Regions from separate parts of the Streptomyces sp. NPDC002889 genome, predicted to be linked through region 2. Evidence: riboswitches for the same ligand, from Rfam matches in the RefSeq annotation. Region 2 holds a riboswitch; each other region holds the start of a gene.

Region 1 (5,897 bases), on a different contig from region 2:
GTCCAGCACCGTGTCCAGCAGCAGCCGCAGCCGCATGTCCTCGATGGAACGCCCCTCACGGGCAGCCCGGCGGCCGGCCTCCACGGCGGCCTCCGCCTCCCCCAGCCGCGCCTTGAGCCGCCGGCTCTCGCTCTCGGCCGCCGACACCTGGGCCGCGCCCTGCGCCTTGATCGCGTCGATCTCGGCGGCCGTACGGCGCAGGGCGGCCTCGCCGCGCTTCACATCGGCCTGGGCGCTGCGCAGTTTGCGGTGCAGCGCATCGGCCTCCTTGCGCACGCTGTCCAGCTCGGCGCGCAACCGCTCCGTCTCGCTCCTGGTGTGGTCGCGTGCCTCGGCGAGCTCCGCGCGCAGCCGCTCCAGCTCGCGCCTGCCCTCCTCGTCGGCGCGCTCGGCCGCGGTGCGCTGGGCCTCCTCGCCCGCGGCGGCGACCAGTTTCACCCATCCGGAGGGACGCAGGACATAGGCGGCGGCCGCCACGTCGACGGGATCGGCGGCCGCGGGCGGGGAGCCGGACTCGAGCGCCTGGGCCAGCTCCGGCTGCGCCTGGCCGATCCGTTCACCGATGCGCTGGCGGAAGACCGGATCGCTCTCCAGGGCCGCGGCCATCGCATTGCCGGCGAACTTGGCGCGCCGGGACGGGGTGAAACGGGCGTACTGCCGCAACTGGGCCGGGAGTTCGGCGACCGTCAGGCCGCCGAACGCGTCCGAGACCAGGGCGACGACCCGCCGCCGCACACCTTCCGGCAGCGGGCGGTCGAGCGCCTCGGCGGCGTCACCGGCCGCACCGGCCGGCTCAGCGCCGCTGTGTGGCTGCTCCACGATCCGTCACCCCTACTGCCCGTCTGCCTGTACGGGGCAGCTTCCTCAGGAAGCCGCGCCCGGCCTGTCCACCAGCTCGATCTGATCCACCGCGTTGCACCAGCGACAGCGGACCGACTCGATGGTCTCACTGACCACCTCGCGCTCCTCGACGTTCGGCTCCCCGGCGAGGTCCAGATGGACGTACTCGACGACCTTCATCGAGCGGGTGACGTCGAAGCGTGTCAGATTGCCGCACAGCGTGCAGCGCCACCGGGTCTCGGGGGTCGGCGAGGGAACCGTCGTCATCGTGCCGTCCTCTTTCGTGGTGCGGATGCGGGTGCCGCGGTGCGCCGTCGAACTGCGGATGTACTGCCCGTAACCCTACGGCCTTGCGGGTACCCGGTGGCGCGGCGAGGCACTCTGTACCGGTCGGTCCCGCTACGCCATGCTCTGCCCATGATCGAATGGTGGGGAGCGGCCCGGAACGCGGCCAAGGGGCCCGCTGTGACCTACGGCGTGATCGTCGTCTGCTGCGCGGTCTTCGTCGTCAGCCCGGTCTCGGGTCTCAATCCGGTGTACGGCACGGGTGACCATCTGATCGAGGCGCAGCGCGCGTACTTCGAGCGGTGGGGAGTGATCCCGTCCGAACTGCTGGGCGGCTCACCGCACGCCCTGCTCACCCCGCTCACCGCACTGTTCATCCACGGCAGCTGGCTGCATCTGCTGGGGAACATGCTCTTCCTGTACGTCTTCGGCGCGATGGCCGAGGAAGGGATGGGCCAGTTGCAGTTCGCCCTGTTCTACGCGGGCACCGGTTACCTCGCGCTGCTCGCCTACGCAGCCGCCAACGCCGACTCGGCGCAGACCCTGGTGGGGGCGTCCGGGGCGATCTCCGGGGTACTCGGGGCGTTCCTGTACCTCTTCCCGAGAGCCCGCGTGACCAGCCTGTTCCCCTTCCTGCTCTTCCTGCCCCTGCGCTTTCCCGCCTGGATCGTGCTGATCTTCTGGTTCGTGCTGCAGTGGATGGCCGCACGGACGGCCGGCAACGGGCCGGGCGTCGCCTATCTCGCACATCTGGTGGGGTTCTCGGCCGGCTTCCTCTACGCCTGGGGGCGCTTTCGGGGTGGGACTAGAGTGAAGACCCAAGCAGCGGCCACCGAGGGAGAAAGCCAACCGTGATCACCGCGATCGTGCTCATCAAGACCAGCGTGGACCGCATCCCCGAGATCGCCGAGTCGATCGCGGCGCTGGACAGCGTCAGCGAGGTCTTCTCCGTGACCGGCACCTACGACCTGATCGCCATGGTCCGGGTCGCCAAGCACGACGACCTGGCGGACGTCATCCCCGGCCGCATCAGCAAGATCCCGGGCGTCGAGGGAACGGACACGCATGTCGCGTTCCGTACGTACTCCCAGCACGACCTGGAGGCGGCGTTCGCGATCGGCCTCGACGCGTAGCGCCTCCGGCGGGGTGTGTGGGGGACCGGGCCGGCCCGCAGAGGTCCTCGAGCTGCGGCAGGCCCTGCCCCCGGCCGGGATACGCACCGTTTCCCCCTCCCGCCCCCAGGGTCCGGAGGCACGGCGCTCGGCAGGGCCTGCGCGCCCAGCCGGGCTCCGGGGCGAGCGGTGGATCAACTCCCGGCCCCAGGCGTGCTCGTACCGCACATGCGCCAGGGCAACGAGCCTCCGCGTCCAGCAGGTATCCGTGACCGCCCCGCAGAGGTGGGCCCGGCCACTTCTGCCGGTTGCGCTGCTGCCCCGGCCCGTCGAGCCATGTCCCGGGACGCTCCCGGACCCGTGCGCATCCCGGGCCCGGCAGCCGAAGGCTCGTCCGCGGAGTTCCGCACGGGCGAGCAGGGGACCCCGGTACACGGCACGGGACTCCCCAGCCGCGCGGGGCTCGCTCGCGACACCACCGAGCACCTCACGGCGTGAAGCTGCCGGCACGGGGCGCAGCACGGGAATGCGAGCACCGCGACCGCCGGACCCATCGCGGCGCGAAGCTGCGCACGGGGGCAGGGCCGCCGCATACGACAAGCCCGTGCCGAAGGCGCGGGCTTGTCGGGGTCCGGGGCGAAGCCCAGGGCGTCACACGGCCGGGACGCAGCGGCCGTCCTCCGTGCGGTAGTTCCACTTCGCGCCCTCGCGCACCAGCTCCCCCACCGCCCGTACGAAGCGCTCCACGTGCTCGTCGGGCGTGCCCGCGCCGAAACTGACGCGGATCGCGTTCAACGACGTCGTGCCCGGCGCCGCCTCGGGGGCACCGCACTCGCCCGGCTCCTGCGTCTCGCCGCCCAGCAGGGTGCGCACCAGCGGGTGGGCGCAGAACAGGCCGTCCCGTACCCCGATGCCGTACTCCGCGGACAGCGCCGCGGCGAAGTGCGAGCTGTTCCAGCCCTCCACCACGAAGGAGATGACGCCGACCCTCGGGGCCTTGTCGCCGAACAGCGACAGCACCCTGACCTCGGGCACATCCGCCAGGCCCTCGCGTACCTTCGCGATCAGGTGCTGCTCACGGGCGACCAGCGCCTCGAACCCGGCCTCGGTCAGCGCCTTGCACGCGGAGGCGATGGAGTAGACACCGATGACATTCGGCGAACCGGCCTCGTGGCGCGCTGCGGTGGTGTGCCACTCGACGTCCACGCCGCCGTCCGTACGCCGTGCCACGGTGCGGGACGCGCCGCCGCCCGCGAGGTACGGCTCCGCCTCCCGAAGCCAGTCCGCGCGGCCCGCGAGCACGCCTGAGCCGAAGGGCGCGTACAGCTTGTGCCCGGAGAAGGCGACCCAGTCGACGTCCAACTCCCGTACGGAGACGGGGTGGTGGGGCGCCAGCTGGGCGGCGTCCAGCACGATCCGGGCGCCGTGCGCGTGGGCCGCGGCGGCCAGCTCCTTCACCGGCCACAGTTCACCGGTCACATTGGACGCCCCGGTCACACAGACCAGGGCGGGACCGTACGCGTCCTGAGCGGATGAGGTGGCGAGCGCACGCTCCAGCGTGGCGACGGCCTCGTCCGGCGTACGCGGTGCGTCCAGGTACGTCACCTGGGCCTCGCGCCACGGCAGCAGCGAGGCGTGGTGCTCGGTCTCGAAGACGAAGACACGGCAGTCGGCGGGAAGCGCGCCGGCGAGCAGGTTCAGCGAGTCGGTGGTGGAGCGGGTGAACACGACCTGGTCGTCGTCGCGGCAGTCGAGGAACTCGTGGACCGTCACCCGGCTGTTCTCGAACAGGTCGGTGGACAGCTGCGAGAGGTAGCCGGCGCCGCGGTGCACACTGCCGTAGTAGGGGGCGTAGGCGGCCACGTCGTCCCACACACGCTGCAGCGCCGGTGCGCTCGCCGCGTAGTCGAGGGCGGCGTAGGTGACTTCGCCGCCGGTGACCAGGGGCACGGTGACGTCCCGGCCGAGGACCGGCAGCGGGGCCGCGCAGCAGGGATCGGCGGCCGTGTCGGCGGCGGGGGTGGCGGAGGAGACGACGGCGACGGCGGTGTTCAGGCATGCGGACATGACGGTATCTCCCGGCAGGAAAGGCGAATTGGCTTCAAGAACCCGAGTACGGGGACTGCCTCGACGCACGGTGGTCACCGCGCGGAGGGTGTACTGAAGAAGGGGCTCGACGCCCTATCGCATTCGCTTGCTCACGAGACTGCTCCCTTGAGGACCAGGACCCCAGGGGCTGCAAGGGGTCCGCGCTTGCCACAGACCTCGCTGCCTGCGGCCTGGTCTTCACCCGGGGCACCCCGCCACGGACGGAGGGTTGCCGGACAGCGGGCCGGGGCCTCGTCGCTGTCACTCATGACCTGCCGGAAAAGTTATGCCACGCGATCGCCGTCCCGCAACCCGTGTCCGGGATCCGGGACGGGCAGGGGACGGCGAACACCGCTGCGGGCAGCGGCGCTACGCGTTGCTCACCGCGACCCAGCGGTCCAGCGCCGCCTTCGCCGCACCCGAATCGATGGACTGCGCCGCCTTGGCCATCCCGGCCCCGATCTGCTCCGCCAGCGTGCCCTCACCCGGCTCCAGGGCCACGAGCGCCGCCGCCGCGTTCAGCAGCACCGCGTCCCGTACGGGTCCGGTCTCGCCGCCCAGCAGACGGCGCGCGACGTCCGCGTTGAACGACGCGTCCGCGCCGCGCAGCGCCTCCACCGGCACCAGAGCGACGCCCACGTCCCTCGGGTCGAACCGTTCCTCACGCACGGCCCCGTCCCGTACCACCCACACCCGGGAGGTGGCGGTCGTGGTCAGCTCGTCCAGTCCGTCGTCACCGCGGAAGACCAGCGCGGACGAGCCCCGCTCGGCCAGCACGCCGGCCAGGATCGGCGCCATCCGGGCATCCGCGACACCGGTCGCCTGTGCCCTGACCTTCGCGGGGTTGGTGAGCGGACCGAGGAAGTTGAACGTGGTGCGGATGCCCAGCTCCTTGCGGGCGGCGGCCACATGCCGCAGCGCCGGGTGGAACTTCACCGCGAAGCAGAAGGTGATGCCCGCTTCCTCGGCGACCTGGGCGACCCTCTGCGGGGTGAGCTCGAGATTGACGCCGAGCTTCTCCAGCACGTCGGACGCGCCGCTCTGGGAGGACGCGGCGCGGTTGCCGTGCTTGACGACCTTCGCACCCGTACCGGCGACGACGATCGCGGACATGGTGGAGATGTTGACCGTCTTGGCGCCGTCGCCGCCGGTGCCGACGATGTCGACGCTGGGACCGGGCACCTCGATCAGCTTGGCATGCGCGTACATGGTCCGTACGAGTCCGGTGATCTCCTCGACCGTCTCGCCCTTGGCCCGCAGCGCGACCACGAAACCGGCGATCTGGGCGTTGGTGGCCTCGCCGCTGAGGATGCGGTCCATGGCCCAGGCCGTGGCCTCCGCGCTCTGGTCGCGGTTCTCGAGGAGTGCGTTCAGCACGCCGGGCCAGGAGAGGTCCGCCACGCTGTCGCCGCCTACCGGGGTCACAACGTTCATGGTCCGCTCCAGGGTCCACAGCCAATGGGATACGGGTCCCACCCTATCCAGCCTCCAGGACGGCAAAGAGCCCCGTCCAGCGAATGGACGGGGCTCCTGCCGTGGCGACCGTGGGGTCAGCGGGGATCAGTGGTGGCC
Region 2 (5,897 bases):
GCGCGGCCGTCTGCCGGCAGTGCATCGGGACGGCACGGTCTTCGACTGCGGTTTCCGGGTCTTCCCCGTGACCGGCTCCAGCGGCCGTTCGGTGGTCATGGGCCTGGCGAGCAGGGGCGACGAGCTCGACCGGGTGAAAACCAACCTCGCCTTCCTCGACGCCCTCTTCGAGACCTGCCCCATCGGCTTGGTCATGCTCGACAAGGACTTGAGGTACATCCACCTCAACCAGGCGCTGGCCGACATGGACGGCCTCCCGATCGCGGACCATATCGGGCGGCCCATGGAAGAATTCATGATCACGTCCGACGGCGGCGAGTACCAGCGCATGCTCCGGGCCGTCGCCGATGAAGGCCTGTCCGTCGTGAGTACTCTGGTGGGTCTGCGCACGCCAGGCCATCCCGATCGTGACCAGGTGCGGTCGGTCAGCTTCTTCCCCCTGAGCCAGGCCGGCGACACGCGGCCCGGAGTGGGCGGGCTGCTGGTGGATGTCACCGACCGGGAGCAGGCCATCGTGGAAGCCACAGCCGGCCGGCAGCGGCTGGCTCTGCTGGACCGGGCAGCGGCGCAGATCGGCACCACCTTGGACGTGGACGTCACCGCCCAGGAGGTGGTCGAGACCGCGGTTCCGGACTTCTCCGACGCGTCCGTCGTGGAGGTCGTGGAGTGGCTGGACGAGACCGACGTGTTCAACCCCGAACTCCCGCTGGTCACCCGACGGATCGCGGCCAAGACGATCCTGCCCCCACCCGCCACCGAACTCGTGAGCGGACTGGAGACCGTGACATACCCGCCGGGCTCCGCCATCCACGAGATGCTGCGAACGGGCCGCCCCGTCTCCGTCACGGTGAACGACGAGTTCATGACCCGTACAGTCATCCACCAGGCCCGCGCCCAACTACTGCTCGACAGTGGCCTGACCTGCATTCTCATCGCCCCGCTCATTGCCCGCGGCACGGTCCAGGGACTCACCATGTTCGGCCGCTCCGCCGCCAGACCGGCCTTCACCGAACAAGACCTCAGCCTCGCGAGCGAGCTCGCCTCCCGCGCCGCGCTCTGCCTGGACAACGCACGTCTGTACAGCCGGATCCAGGACATTGCGCTCACGCTCCAACGCGCACTGCTCCCCACCGCGCTGGCGACGAGCCCCTATGTGAGCGTCGCCCACCGGTACCTCCCCGGCAGCCGTATCACCGAGGTCGGGGGCGACTGGTACGACGTGATCAATCTGCCCGGCGACCGGGTGGCACTCGTCGTCGGGGACGTCATGGGACACGGCGTGCCGGCCGCCGCGGCCATGGGAAGGCTGCGCATCACCGCCAAGGCACTGGCTCGTCACCGGGAACCCGAGGATCTGCTCACGGAGCTCGATGCCTGTGCCCAGGAAGCCGGCATCGAGCTGGCGACCTGCCTCTACATCGTGTACGACCCCGCGACCGGCAGAGCGCGGATCGCCAACGCCGGCCATCCGCCGCCTCTGGTGCGCCGGCCGGACGGCACGGTCGAGACCGTCGGGGACGTGCTGGGTGTCCCTCTCGGCGTCGGCGGCATCCCCTTCCGAACGACCGGGATCGACCTGCGCGAAGGCTCCACCCTCGCCCTGTACACCGACGGCCTCATCGAAGCCCGCGGCCAGGACATCGAAGAGGGCATGGACGCGCTCCGCGGCCAACTGCACCAGGTGTCAGGTCCGTTGGAAGCGGCTGCGGACCGCATTATTTCGAACCTGCTGCCTGCCGCGCCGACCGACGACACGGTGCTCGTCCTCGCCCGGGTCCGCCGCGCTCCGGCGCCTGGCCGAGATCATGAGTGAACGCGCCCTGCGCGCCCGGGCAGCGATCCCGGCCGCACGACGAGGGCGGCCATGGTCCGACCGGGAACATCTCACTGACGCATCATCAACTCCGTTTCGCAGCAGTGCCGGTGGACTTGGGTGACAGGCGTCGCAGCCAGGCCGTTGCACCGTGGCGAGATGGGGTCGCGGCGGGACGGCGGCCATGATCCGCGGGCATTGCGCGGCGCTGCCGCCTCGCGTAACGTCCACAGGCAGGTGATGAGTGTCAGCGTCAAGCCCTGGCTTGCTGTCCGGCAACCCTCCCGCGGTGGGGGTGCTCCAGGTGACGACCAGGCGGAGCCCGTCCGGGGTTCCGCAAGCGCGATGCCCGGCGGTTTTCCTGTGAAGCGCCGAGCCGGAAAAGCGGAGGTGACGGTCGTGCCGACGGTGTCCTGCCCGCCCCTCGTGGTCGGCGCCCTGCGCCTCATGGTCATCACCCCGTGCCACCAGGTTCATCTCTACTCCCGGCCCCATATCGACCTGCATCGCGTGGCCGGCGCTCTCTGTAGTTCCTGACGTCCGCTCCCCGCACCGGCCCTTACGACGAGGGCCGGTGATGACCTGTCGGTCGATCAGGAAGGCACCTTTTCCGTGTCCTCAGCTTTTTCTTCCCCTTCTTCGCCGTACCCTCCGCTGCATCTTGCCGTGGCGCTCGACGGCGCCGGCTGGCACCCGGCTGCCTGGCGTGAGCCCGTGGCCCGGCCCCGTGAGCTGCTGACCGCCGACTACTGGACCGACACGGTCACCGAGGCCGAACGCGGTCTGCTCGACTTCGTGACGATCGAGGACGCGTTCGGGCTCCAGTCCTCCCGCTCGACGGAGCCCGACGGACGCACCGACCAGGTCCGCGGACGACTGGATGCTGTCCTGATCGCCGCTCGCGTCGCCCCTGTGACCCGGCACATAGGACTGGTACCGACCGTGGTCGCCACCCACACAGAGCCGTTCCACATCTCCAAGGCCATCGCCACGCTGGACCATGTGAGCACCGGCCGAGCGGGTCTGCGGGTACGAGTGTCGCCGAGGCACAACGAGGCCGCGCTCTTCGGTCGCCGTACGTTCCCCGCCTTCGGCACCGACGATCGGGACACGCCGGCCGAGACCGGGTTGACCACCGAACTCTTCGACGAGGCCCGCGACCACGTCGAAGTGGTACGCCGACTCTGGGACAGCTGGGAGGACGACGCGGAGATCCGTGACGTCACCACGGGTCGCTTCATCGACCGCGACAAGCTGCACTACATCGACTTCGAGGGCAGGCACTTCAGCGTCAAGGGCCCATCCATCACCCCTCGGCCTCCCCAGGGCCAGCCCATCGTCAGCGCCCTGGTGCACCGAAGCGTGGCGTTCCGGTTCGTGGCGCGTTCTGCCGACATCGGGTACGTCACCCCGCACGACACCGAGGAGGCCCGCGCCACCGCCGCCGAGATCCGCGTCGAACAGGCGACGGCCGTGCGTGAGCAGGAGCCCCTGCACATCTTCGGTGATCTGCTGGTGTTCCTCGACGACGCCCCCGCGACGGCGGCGGCACGCCGGGACCGACTGGACGGCCTCGCCGGTTACCCGTACACCAGCGACGCGAAGATCTTCACAGGTACGCCGGGCCAGTTGGCGGATCTGCTCCTGGAATGGCGGCACGCCGGGCTGTCCGGCTTCCGGCTGCGTCCCGCAGTGACCGGCCACGACCTGCCGGCGATCACCCGGGGGCTGGTGCCCGAACTGCAGCGCCGTGGCGCCTTTCGGCGCACCTACGAGAGCCACACCCTGCGCGGGCTGCTCGGACTCGCACGCCCCGCCAACCGTTACGCCGCCACCGTCTGAGCCGGAGGAACCTCGGCCATGAGTACATCACCGGACAAGCCGCTCAAGCAGATCCACCTCGCGGCCCACTTTCCCGGCGTCAACAACACCACTGTCTGGAGCGACCCCCGGGCCGGCAGCCACATCGAGTTCAGCTCGTTCGCGCACTTCGCACGGACCGCGGAACGCGCCAAGTTCGACTTCCTCTTCCTCGCCGAAGGGCTGCGGCTTCGTGAACAGGGCGGAAAAATATACGACTTGGATGTAGTAGGACGGCCTGACACCTTAACCGTGCTGTCCGCCCTCGCTGCCGTCACCGAACGGCTCGGACTGACCGGCACCATCAACTCGACCTTCAACGAGCCCTTCGAAGTGGCCCGGCAGTTCGCCAGCCTCGACCACCTCTCGGGCGGGCGCGCCGCCTGGAACGTCGTCACCTCCTGGGACTCCTTCACCGGCGAGAACTTCCGGCGCGGTGGCTTCCTGCCGCGGGAGGAGCGGTATTCCAGAGCCAAGGAGTTCCTGACCACCGCCACCGAACTGTTCGACTCCTGGCGCGGTGACGAGATCGTCGCCGACCAGGCGGCGGGCACCTTCCTGGGGGACGCGCGGGCCGGAGCCTTCGTCCACCAAGGCCAGCACTTCGACATCGCCGGCCGGTTCGACGTCCCGCGCAGCCCGCAGGGACGCCCCGTCATCTTCCAGGCCGGCGACTCCGACGAGGGACGCGAGTTCGCCGCGTCGAGCGCCGACGCGATCTTCAGCCGCCACGACACCCTGGACGCCGGCCGGGAGTTCTACTCCGACGTCAAGGGCCGCCTGGCGCGCCACGGCCGGGCACACGACCAGCTGCTGGTCCTGCCCGCCGCGACCTTCGTGCTCGGCGACAGCGATGCCGAGGCGCAGGAACTGGCCCTTGAGGTACGGCGGCAGCAGGTCAGCGGACAGACCGCGATCAAGTACCTGGAGCACGTCTGGAACCGGGATCTGTCCGGCTACGATCCGGACGGACCGCTGCCCGACATCGACCCGGCTCCCGGCGAGAACACCGTCGCCCGCGGCCGGGCCGGCGTACGGATGGTCCGCGACCCGCTCGCCGTCGCCAAGCAGTGGCGCGAACGCGCCCAGGCGCAGAACCTGTCCATCCGCGAACTGGTCATCGAGACCACCGGCCGCCAGTCGTTCATCGGCTCACCGGCCACCGTCGCCGGGACCATCAACACCCTCGTCCAGTCGGACGCCGCCGACGGGTTCATCCTCGTCCCGCACCTCACCCCCGGCGGCCTCGACCCTTTCGCCGACACCGTTGTCCCGCTGCTCCAGGAACGGGGTGTCTTCCGGCACGACTACACCGGTACGACACTCCTCGACCACCTGGGACTGGCCGAGCCCGCCCCCGGCGGCGCGGAGCGCGAGACCGCTCGGGGGACGTCGTGAAGTGGGACCGCGACGCCGGGAGCCACAAGGTGTTCCGGCGGATCCGGCGCGAGAACGAGGTCACCGCCTCGCCGCGCGTGCCGAGCGCTGCCGGCGCCGGGGCCGAACTCACCTACTGCTGAGGAGAATTCCGATCGTGTCCCGCCCACCCCTCGGGGTCCTCGACCTCGTCCCGATCTCTTCCGGCTCCACGGCCGCCGAGGCACTGCGCAACAGCATCGACCTCGCTCAGCAGGCCGAGCGGTTCGGCTACGCCCGATACTGGTTCGCCGAGCACCACCTCAACCGGGGTGTCGCAGGGACCTCACCCGCTGTCGTACTGGCCCTCACGGCCGCCGCGACCTCATCGATCCGGCTCGGCTCGGGAGCCGTACAACTCGGCCATCGCACCGCCCTGTCCACCGTCGAGGAGTTCGGCCTCATCGATGCCCTGCACCCCGGGCGGCTCGACCTGGGACTCGGCCGCTCCGGCGGCCGTCCCCCGGGAGCCACGGTGGGGCCCGCATCGACCACGACCCCGGTCGTCGACGGGTACACACTAAACGGCCTGAGAATCCCGCCGACATTCTCCTTGGAGCATCTGCTCGGCTCACCGCGTGTCGCACTCCAGCGGCACCTGCTCCAGCAGCCGGGCGCCCGGTCACAGGACTACGGCGAGCAGATCGACGACATCCTCGCGCTGCAGCGCGGCACCTACCGGTCCTCGGACGGCGTCGAAGCGCATGCCGTCCCCGGTGAGGGCGCCGACGTCCAGATGTGGATCCTGGGCAGCAGCGGCGGACAGAGCGCCGACGTCGCCGGGCGCAACGGGCTGCGCTTCGCCGCG
Region 3 (5,897 bases), on a different contig from region 2:
AGGGCGACCAGCGCGGTCGCGAGAGCCGGGAGGGTGAGAGCGAGGGTGATGACGGGCTGACGGCGAAGGGTTCGCATGATTCGCATGGGAAGACCCTCGCGGAATCCCGCGCCCACCCCACCGGAGCCAACTGCCCTCTTCGCAGGGGGGATTGCCCCACCCTTACGGGCCCCACAGGCTCCCGGTACCGGGGCACTTCCGGGCCCGGGAAACGCCCGAAGGCGGCACCCCCTGGGAGTGGGGTGCCGCCCTCGGTCAGGACGGTTGATCAACCAACAGGCCGATCAGAAGTCCATGTCACCGCCCGGCATGCCGCCACCGGCAGGCGCGGCGGCCTTCTCCGGCTTGTCGGCGATGACGGCCTCGGTGGTGAGGAACAGCGCCGCGATGGAGGCCGCGTTCTGCAGGGCAGAGCGGGTCACCTTCGCGGGGTCGATGATGCCCTCGGCGATCATGTCGACGTACTCGCCGGTCGCGGCGTTCAGACCGTGGCCGACGGGCAGGTTGCGCACCTTCTCCACAACGACGCCGCCTTCGAGACCACCGTTGACGGCGATCTGCTTCAGCGGGGCCTCGAGCGCGAGCTTCACGGCGTTGGCGCCGGTCGCCTCGTCACCGTCGAGGTCGAGCTTCTCGAAGACCGAGGAAGCCTGGATGAGAGCCACGCCACCACCGGCGACGATGCCCTCCTCGACAGCGGCCTTGGCGTTGCGCACCGCGTCCTCGATGCGGTGCTTGCGCTCCTTGAGCTCGACCTCGGTCGCGGCGCCGGCCTTGATGACGGCCACGCCGCCGGCCAGCTTCGCGAGGCGCTCCTGGAGCTTCTCGCGGTCGTAGTCCGAGTCCGAGTTCTCGATCTCGGCGCGGATCTGGTTGACGCGGCCCTGAACCTGGTCGCTCTCACCGGCACCGTCGACGATCGTCGTCTCGTCCTTGGTGACGACGATCTTGCGGGCGCGGCCCAGGAGGTCCAGGCTCGCGTTCTCGAGCTTGAGACCGACCTCCTCGGAGATGACCGTGCCGCCGGTGAGGATGGCGATGTCGTTCAGCATGGCCTTACGACGGTCACCGAAGCCCGGAGCCTTGACGGCGACGGACTTGAAGGTGCCACGGATCTTGTTGACGACCAGGGTCGACAGGGCCTCGCCCTCGACGTCCTCGGCGATGATCAGCAGCGGCTTGCCGGACTGCATGACCTTCTCGAGGAGCGGCAGCAGGTCCTTGACCGAGCTGATCTTCGAGTTGACGATCAGGATGTACGGGTCGTCGAGGACGGCCTCCATACGCTCCATGTCGGTGGCGAAGTACGCCGAGATGTAGCCCTTGTCGAAGCGCATACCCTCGGTGAGCTCCAGCTCCAGACCGAAGGTCTGGGACTCCTCGACGGTGATGACGCCTTCCTTGCCGACCTTGTCCATCGCCTCGGCGATGAGCTCGCCGATCTGGGTGTCGGCGGCGGAGATGGAGGCGGTGGAAGCGATCTGCTCCTTGGTCTCCACGTCCTTGGCCTGCTCGAGCAGGGCACCGGAGACGGCCTCGACGGCCTTCTCGATACCGCGCTTCAGGGCCATCGGGTTGGCACCGGCGGCCACGTTGCGCAGGCCCTCACGGACGAGCGCCTGGGCGAGAACGGTCGCGGTGGTCGTACCGTCGCCGGCGACGTCGTCCGTCTTCTTGGCGACTTCCTTGACCAGCTCGGCGCCGATCTTCTCGTACGGGTCCTCGAGCTCGATCTCCTTGGCGATGGAAACACCATCGTTGGTGATCGTGGGGGCGCCCCACTTCTTCTCGAGGACGACGTTCCGGCCCTTGGGGCCAAGGGTGACCTTGACGGCGTCGGCGAGCTGGTTCATCCCGCGCTCGAGACCGCGCCGTGCCTCCTCGTCGAACGCGATGATCTTGGCCATGTGAAGTGGTCCTCCCGGACTGGGGTGGATTGCTCCGGACCGCGCTGGCGCCCGCGACGGACGGCCTGCATGCCGTGTGGTTCCTTGCCCCACCCGGCCTGCGGACCTCACCGACCCGGTCCTCGTTGTCACTCTCACTGTCAGAGTGCTAACGCCAATGATTAGCACTCGACCATGGAGAGTGCAAGCGCCTCTCACGGATGCGAACCGGTTGGCGAACGGATCAGGAACGGATCACCGACATGCGCGGAGACGCACGAGGGGCCCGCATCCCTGGGTGGGATGCGGGCCCCTCGGAGTGAGTGCGTCGGTGGCCGATCGCGCCTGGATCAGACGGCGAGCTTGACCATGTCCGCCTGCGGACCCTTCTGGCCCTGCGAGATCTCGAACTCGACTCGCTGACCCTCTTCAAGGGTGCGGTACCCATCCATCTGGATCGCGCTGTAGTGGACGAAAACATCCGCACCACCGTCGACCGCGATGAAGCCGTAGCCCTTCTCCGCGTTGAACCACTTGACGGTGCCCTGAGCCATGCCTAACTCCCCTATTACTGGCCCTTGCGCAGGACCGCACCTCGCGGACCCGGGTCAGACCTACCGCCCCGACAGGAGGGGCGTGCGCCGGAACGCGTCGACCGCGGCTGAATGTATCTGCCCAACTGCCCTCTGCAACAGGTCAGTCGGACGAGAAATCTGAGCAGCCGCGAACGGATGATTTATGTGAATTCTGTGAATTCCGGGGCAAGTCGGGCCCGACAAATGGCGTCAATGGCGCATTTCGATCGCGCACTTTGGCTGTTTCTTGTCGCCTCGCGGCGCATTCTCATATGCGAGCGGCACAGGCGGCGGCGGGGGCTTCCCCAACTCTACCGCGCTCAACCATGCAGAATTGCCCCCTCCGTTTCTTCCGCGGAGGGGGCAATTCTGGTTACTCTGGGTAATTCGAGGTAGGTCAGCCGCCGGCGACCGCGGGGATGATGGAAACTCCCGCACCGTCCGGCGTCGCCGTCTCCAGGCCCTGCTCGAAGCGCACGTCGTCGTCGTTCACGTAGACGTTGACGAAGCGGCGCAGCTTGCCCTGGTCGTCCAGGACCCGGGCCGCGATGCCCGCATGGTTCTTCTCCAGATCCGCGATGACCTCCGAGAGGGTCGCGCCCTCGGCCGGGACCTCGGCCTGGCCACCCGTGTACGTGCGAAGGATGGTGGGGATGCGGACATTGACGCTCATGGTGTGCTGCCTCTCTCGGTAGTTCAGCCGGCCAGGCCGGCGTCGCGGAACGCGTCCAGGCTCGGGCGGATCGTCGCGGTCGGGCCGGTGGTCGGAGCGACAGCGTCCAGCGTCTTGAGGCCGTCGCCTGTGTTGAGCACGACGGTGGTGAGCGCCGGGTCGAGCACACCCTGCTCGATCAGCTTCCGGGTGACACCCACGGTCACGCCACCCGCGGTCTCGGCGAAGATGCCCTCCGTGCGCGCCAGCAGCTTGATCGCGTCGACGATCTGCTCGTCGTCGACGTCCTCGACCGCGCCCCCGGTGCGGCGGGCGATGTCCAGGACGTACGGGCCGTCCGCCGGATTGCCGATGGCCAGCGACTTCGCGATGGTGTTCGGCTTCTGCGGGCGTACGACGTCGTGGCCGGCCTTGAACGCGGTGGACACGGGCGAGCAGCCCTCGGCCTGGGCGCCGAAGATCTTGTAGGGCCTGTCCTCGACGAGACCGAGCTTGATGAGCTCCTGCAGACCCTTGTCGATCTTGGTGAGCTGCGACCCGGAGGCGATCGGGATCACGATCTGGTCGGGCAGCCGCCAGCCGAGCTGCTCGCAGATCTCGTACGCGAGCGTCTTGGAGCCCTCGCCGTAGTACGGGCGCAGGTTGACGTTGACGAAGCCCCAGCCCTCGCCGAGCGGGTCGCCGATGAGCTCGGAGCAGAAGCGGTTGACGTCGTCGTAGTTGCCCTCGATGCCGACCAGTTCGCCGCCGTACACCGCGGCCATGACGACCTTGCCCTGCTCCAGGTCGTGCGGGATGAACACGCAGGAGCGGAAGCCGGCCCGGGCGGCGGCCGCGCCGACGGCGCCGGCGAGGTTGCCGGTGGAGGAGCAGGACAGGGTGGTGAAGCCGAAGGCACGGGCGGCCTCGACGGCGATCGCGACGACGCGGTCCTTGAAGGAGTGCGTCGGGTTGCCGGAGTCGTCCTTGACGTACAGGCCGCCGGTGACGCCCAGTTCACGGGCGAGGTTGTCGGCCTTGACGAGCTTGGTGAAGCCGGGGTTGATGTTCGGCTTGTCGGCCACGTCGACGGGGACGGGCAGCAGCGGCGCGTAGCGCCAGATGTTGTCCGGGCCCGCCTCGATCTGCTTGCGCAGGGCCTCGGGGTCGCCGCTCGGCAGGTCGTAGGCGACTTCGAGCGGCCCGAAACAGGAGGCGCAGGCGAAGATGGGGCCGAGCTCGAAACGCTCTCCGCATTCGCGGCACGAGAGTGCGGCGGCGGGTCCGAGGTTCACGGGGGTGGTGGTGCTTGCGACAGTCTGCGCAGCCATGGTGGCGAGGCCCTTTCTCCTCATCTTCCTCGTGACGCATCTCGCCACGAGACGGAATTGGCACCTTCCCCACCGTGACCTCGCGGTCGGCGGGAGGGTTGCCGGGGCTTCAACGGGCCGTTCCCTCTGCCCCTCTGGATGAGCGGTATTCGATTGTCGGCGAGACGACCCCGGCATGCGACGGTCATCTGCGTTGTTCAAGACTGTAACCGAAGGCATGGAGGGTTGAGATAGTCGTCCGAACAGCGAGATGGATCACCCGACCGGAAGTCAAGGAGACGCGCACGTGCTCGATGAGGTGGAGCGCTGGCTGAGCAGGCGTTCCTGGGCGGCGGCCGATCGCACGCTGAACCAACTGGTGGCGGCCAAGGCCGGGCGCGGAACGTCGGTGAGTGTGGTGCTCCCAGCGCTGGACGAGGAGGCGACGGTCGGTGACATCGTCACGGTGATCCGGCGCGAGCTGATGGAGACGGTGCCGCTCGTCGACGAACTGGTGGTCATCGACTCGGGCTCGAGCGACCGTACGGCCGAGGTGGCCGCGGCGGCCGGCGCGCGGGTGGTCCACCGGGACGCGATCCTGCCGCGGATACCGGCCGTGCCGGGCAAGGGCGAGGTTCTGTGGCGGTCACTGATGGTGACCAGCGGAGACATCGTCTGCTTCGTCGACGCGGATCTGCGGGACTTCTCGGCCGACTTCGTCTCCGGGACCGTGGGGCCGCTGCTGACCGACCCCGAGGTGCAGTTCGTCAAGGCGATGTACGACCGGCCGCTCGGCGCGGAGCCCGGTCAGGGCGGGCGGGTGACGGAGCTGGTCGCGCGGCCGCTGCTGAACCTGCACTGGCCGCAGCTGGCCGGGTTCGTCCAGCCGCTGGGCGGCGAGTACGCGGCGCGGCGCTCGCTGCTGGAGCGACTGCCGTTCCCGGTCGGTTACGGGGTGGAGCTGGGGCTGCTGGTGGACGCGCTGCACACGGTGGGCCTGGATGCGCTCGCACAGGTGGACGTCGGCTCGCGCAAGCACCGTCACCAGGACGGACAGGCGCTGGGCAGAATGGCGGCGGCGATCTACCGCACGGCCCAACTGCGACTGTCACGCGGACACTTGGTGCGGCCGGCGCTGACGCAGTTCGAGCGGGGCGAGGCGGGGTTCGAGCCGCGTACGTACTGGGTGGACACGGAGGAACGGCCGCCGATGCGCGAGATCGGTGAGTATGCGGCGCGTCGCGCGGCGTAACCCGGAACAGTCGGGCATCTTGTCTAAATTTCGCACTTATGGGCGCTCAATATGACAGGAATGGCAGGCTCGGCCCGTACGGCGGGCTCGGCACCTACGGCAGGCATGGCACGCGCGGCAGGATCCGCAGGGCCGGCAGTCAGCTCGTCGCGGCCCTGACGGTCACGGCCGCGACGGTGCTCGGCCCCGCGGCCGGGGCAGCCGTCGCGGCCGGGGCAAGGA

What was found. Region 2 has a riboswitch for S-adenosylmethionine ahead of ACFYWI_RS29245 (putative leader peptide). Riboswitches for the same ligand answer to the same signal wherever they lie in the genome.
Region 1: it holds a riboswitch for S-adenosylmethionine, as region 2 does, so the genes downstream of both, ACFYWI_RS06720 (aminotransferase class V-fold PLP-dependent enzyme) here and ACFYWI_RS29245 (putative leader peptide) in region 2, are expected to answer to the same signal.
Region 3: it holds a riboswitch for S-adenosylmethionine, as region 2 does, so the genes downstream of both, thrC (threonine synthase) here and ACFYWI_RS29245 (putative leader peptide) in region 2, are expected to answer to the same signal.

What each region holds. Positions count from the first base shown of each region.
Region 1 covers NZ_JBIAPT010000003.1:377,586-383,482, forward strand. Annotated here, with positions in the region: gene ACFYWI_RS06700 (NYN domain-containing protein) at 1-819, opposite strand, end outside; gene ACFYWI_RS06705 (hypothetical protein) at 865-1,107, opposite strand; gene ACFYWI_RS06710 (rhomboid family intramembrane serine protease) at 1,258-1,980, shown strand; gene ACFYWI_RS06715 (Lrp/AsnC family transcriptional regulator) at 1,977-2,258, shown strand; gene ACFYWI_RS06720 (aminotransferase class V-fold PLP-dependent enzyme) at 2,889-4,304, opposite strand; SAM riboswitch class IV at 4,482-4,598, opposite strand; gene trpD (anthranilate phosphoribosyltransferase) at 4,695-5,759, opposite strand; gene ACFYWI_RS06730 (cytochrome bc complex cytochrome b subunit) at 5,886-5,897, opposite strand, start outside.
Region 2 covers NZ_JBIAPT010000023.1:7,088-12,984, reverse strand. Annotated here, with positions in the region: gene ACFYWI_RS29250 (SpoIIE family protein phosphatase) at 1-1,813, shown strand, start outside; SAM riboswitch class IV at 2,050-2,162, shown strand; gene ACFYWI_RS29245 (putative leader peptide) at 2,159-2,350, shown strand; gene ACFYWI_RS29240 (LLM class flavin-dependent oxidoreductase) at 2,480-3,655, shown strand; gene ACFYWI_RS29235 (NtaA/DmoA family FMN-dependent monooxygenase) at 3,674-5,071, shown strand; gene ACFYWI_RS29230 (hypothetical protein) at 5,068-5,193, shown strand; gene ACFYWI_RS29225 (LLM class flavin-dependent oxidoreductase) at 5,208-5,897, shown strand, end outside.
Region 3 covers NZ_JBIAPT010000004.1:255,886-261,782, forward strand. Annotated here, with positions in the region: partial or broken gene ACFYWI_RS08040 (alpha/beta hydrolase) at 1-77, opposite strand, end outside; gene groL (chaperonin GroEL) at 285-1,907, opposite strand; gene ACFYWI_RS08050 (cold-shock protein) at 2,237-2,440, opposite strand; gene ACFYWI_RS08055 (MoaD/ThiS family protein) at 2,859-3,134, opposite strand; gene thrC (threonine synthase) at 3,158-4,444, opposite strand; SAM riboswitch class I at 4,462-4,589, opposite strand; gene ACFYWI_RS08065 (glucosyl-3-phosphoglycerate synthase) at 4,731-5,675, shown strand; gene ACFYWI_RS08070 (hypothetical protein) at 5,714-5,897, shown strand, end outside.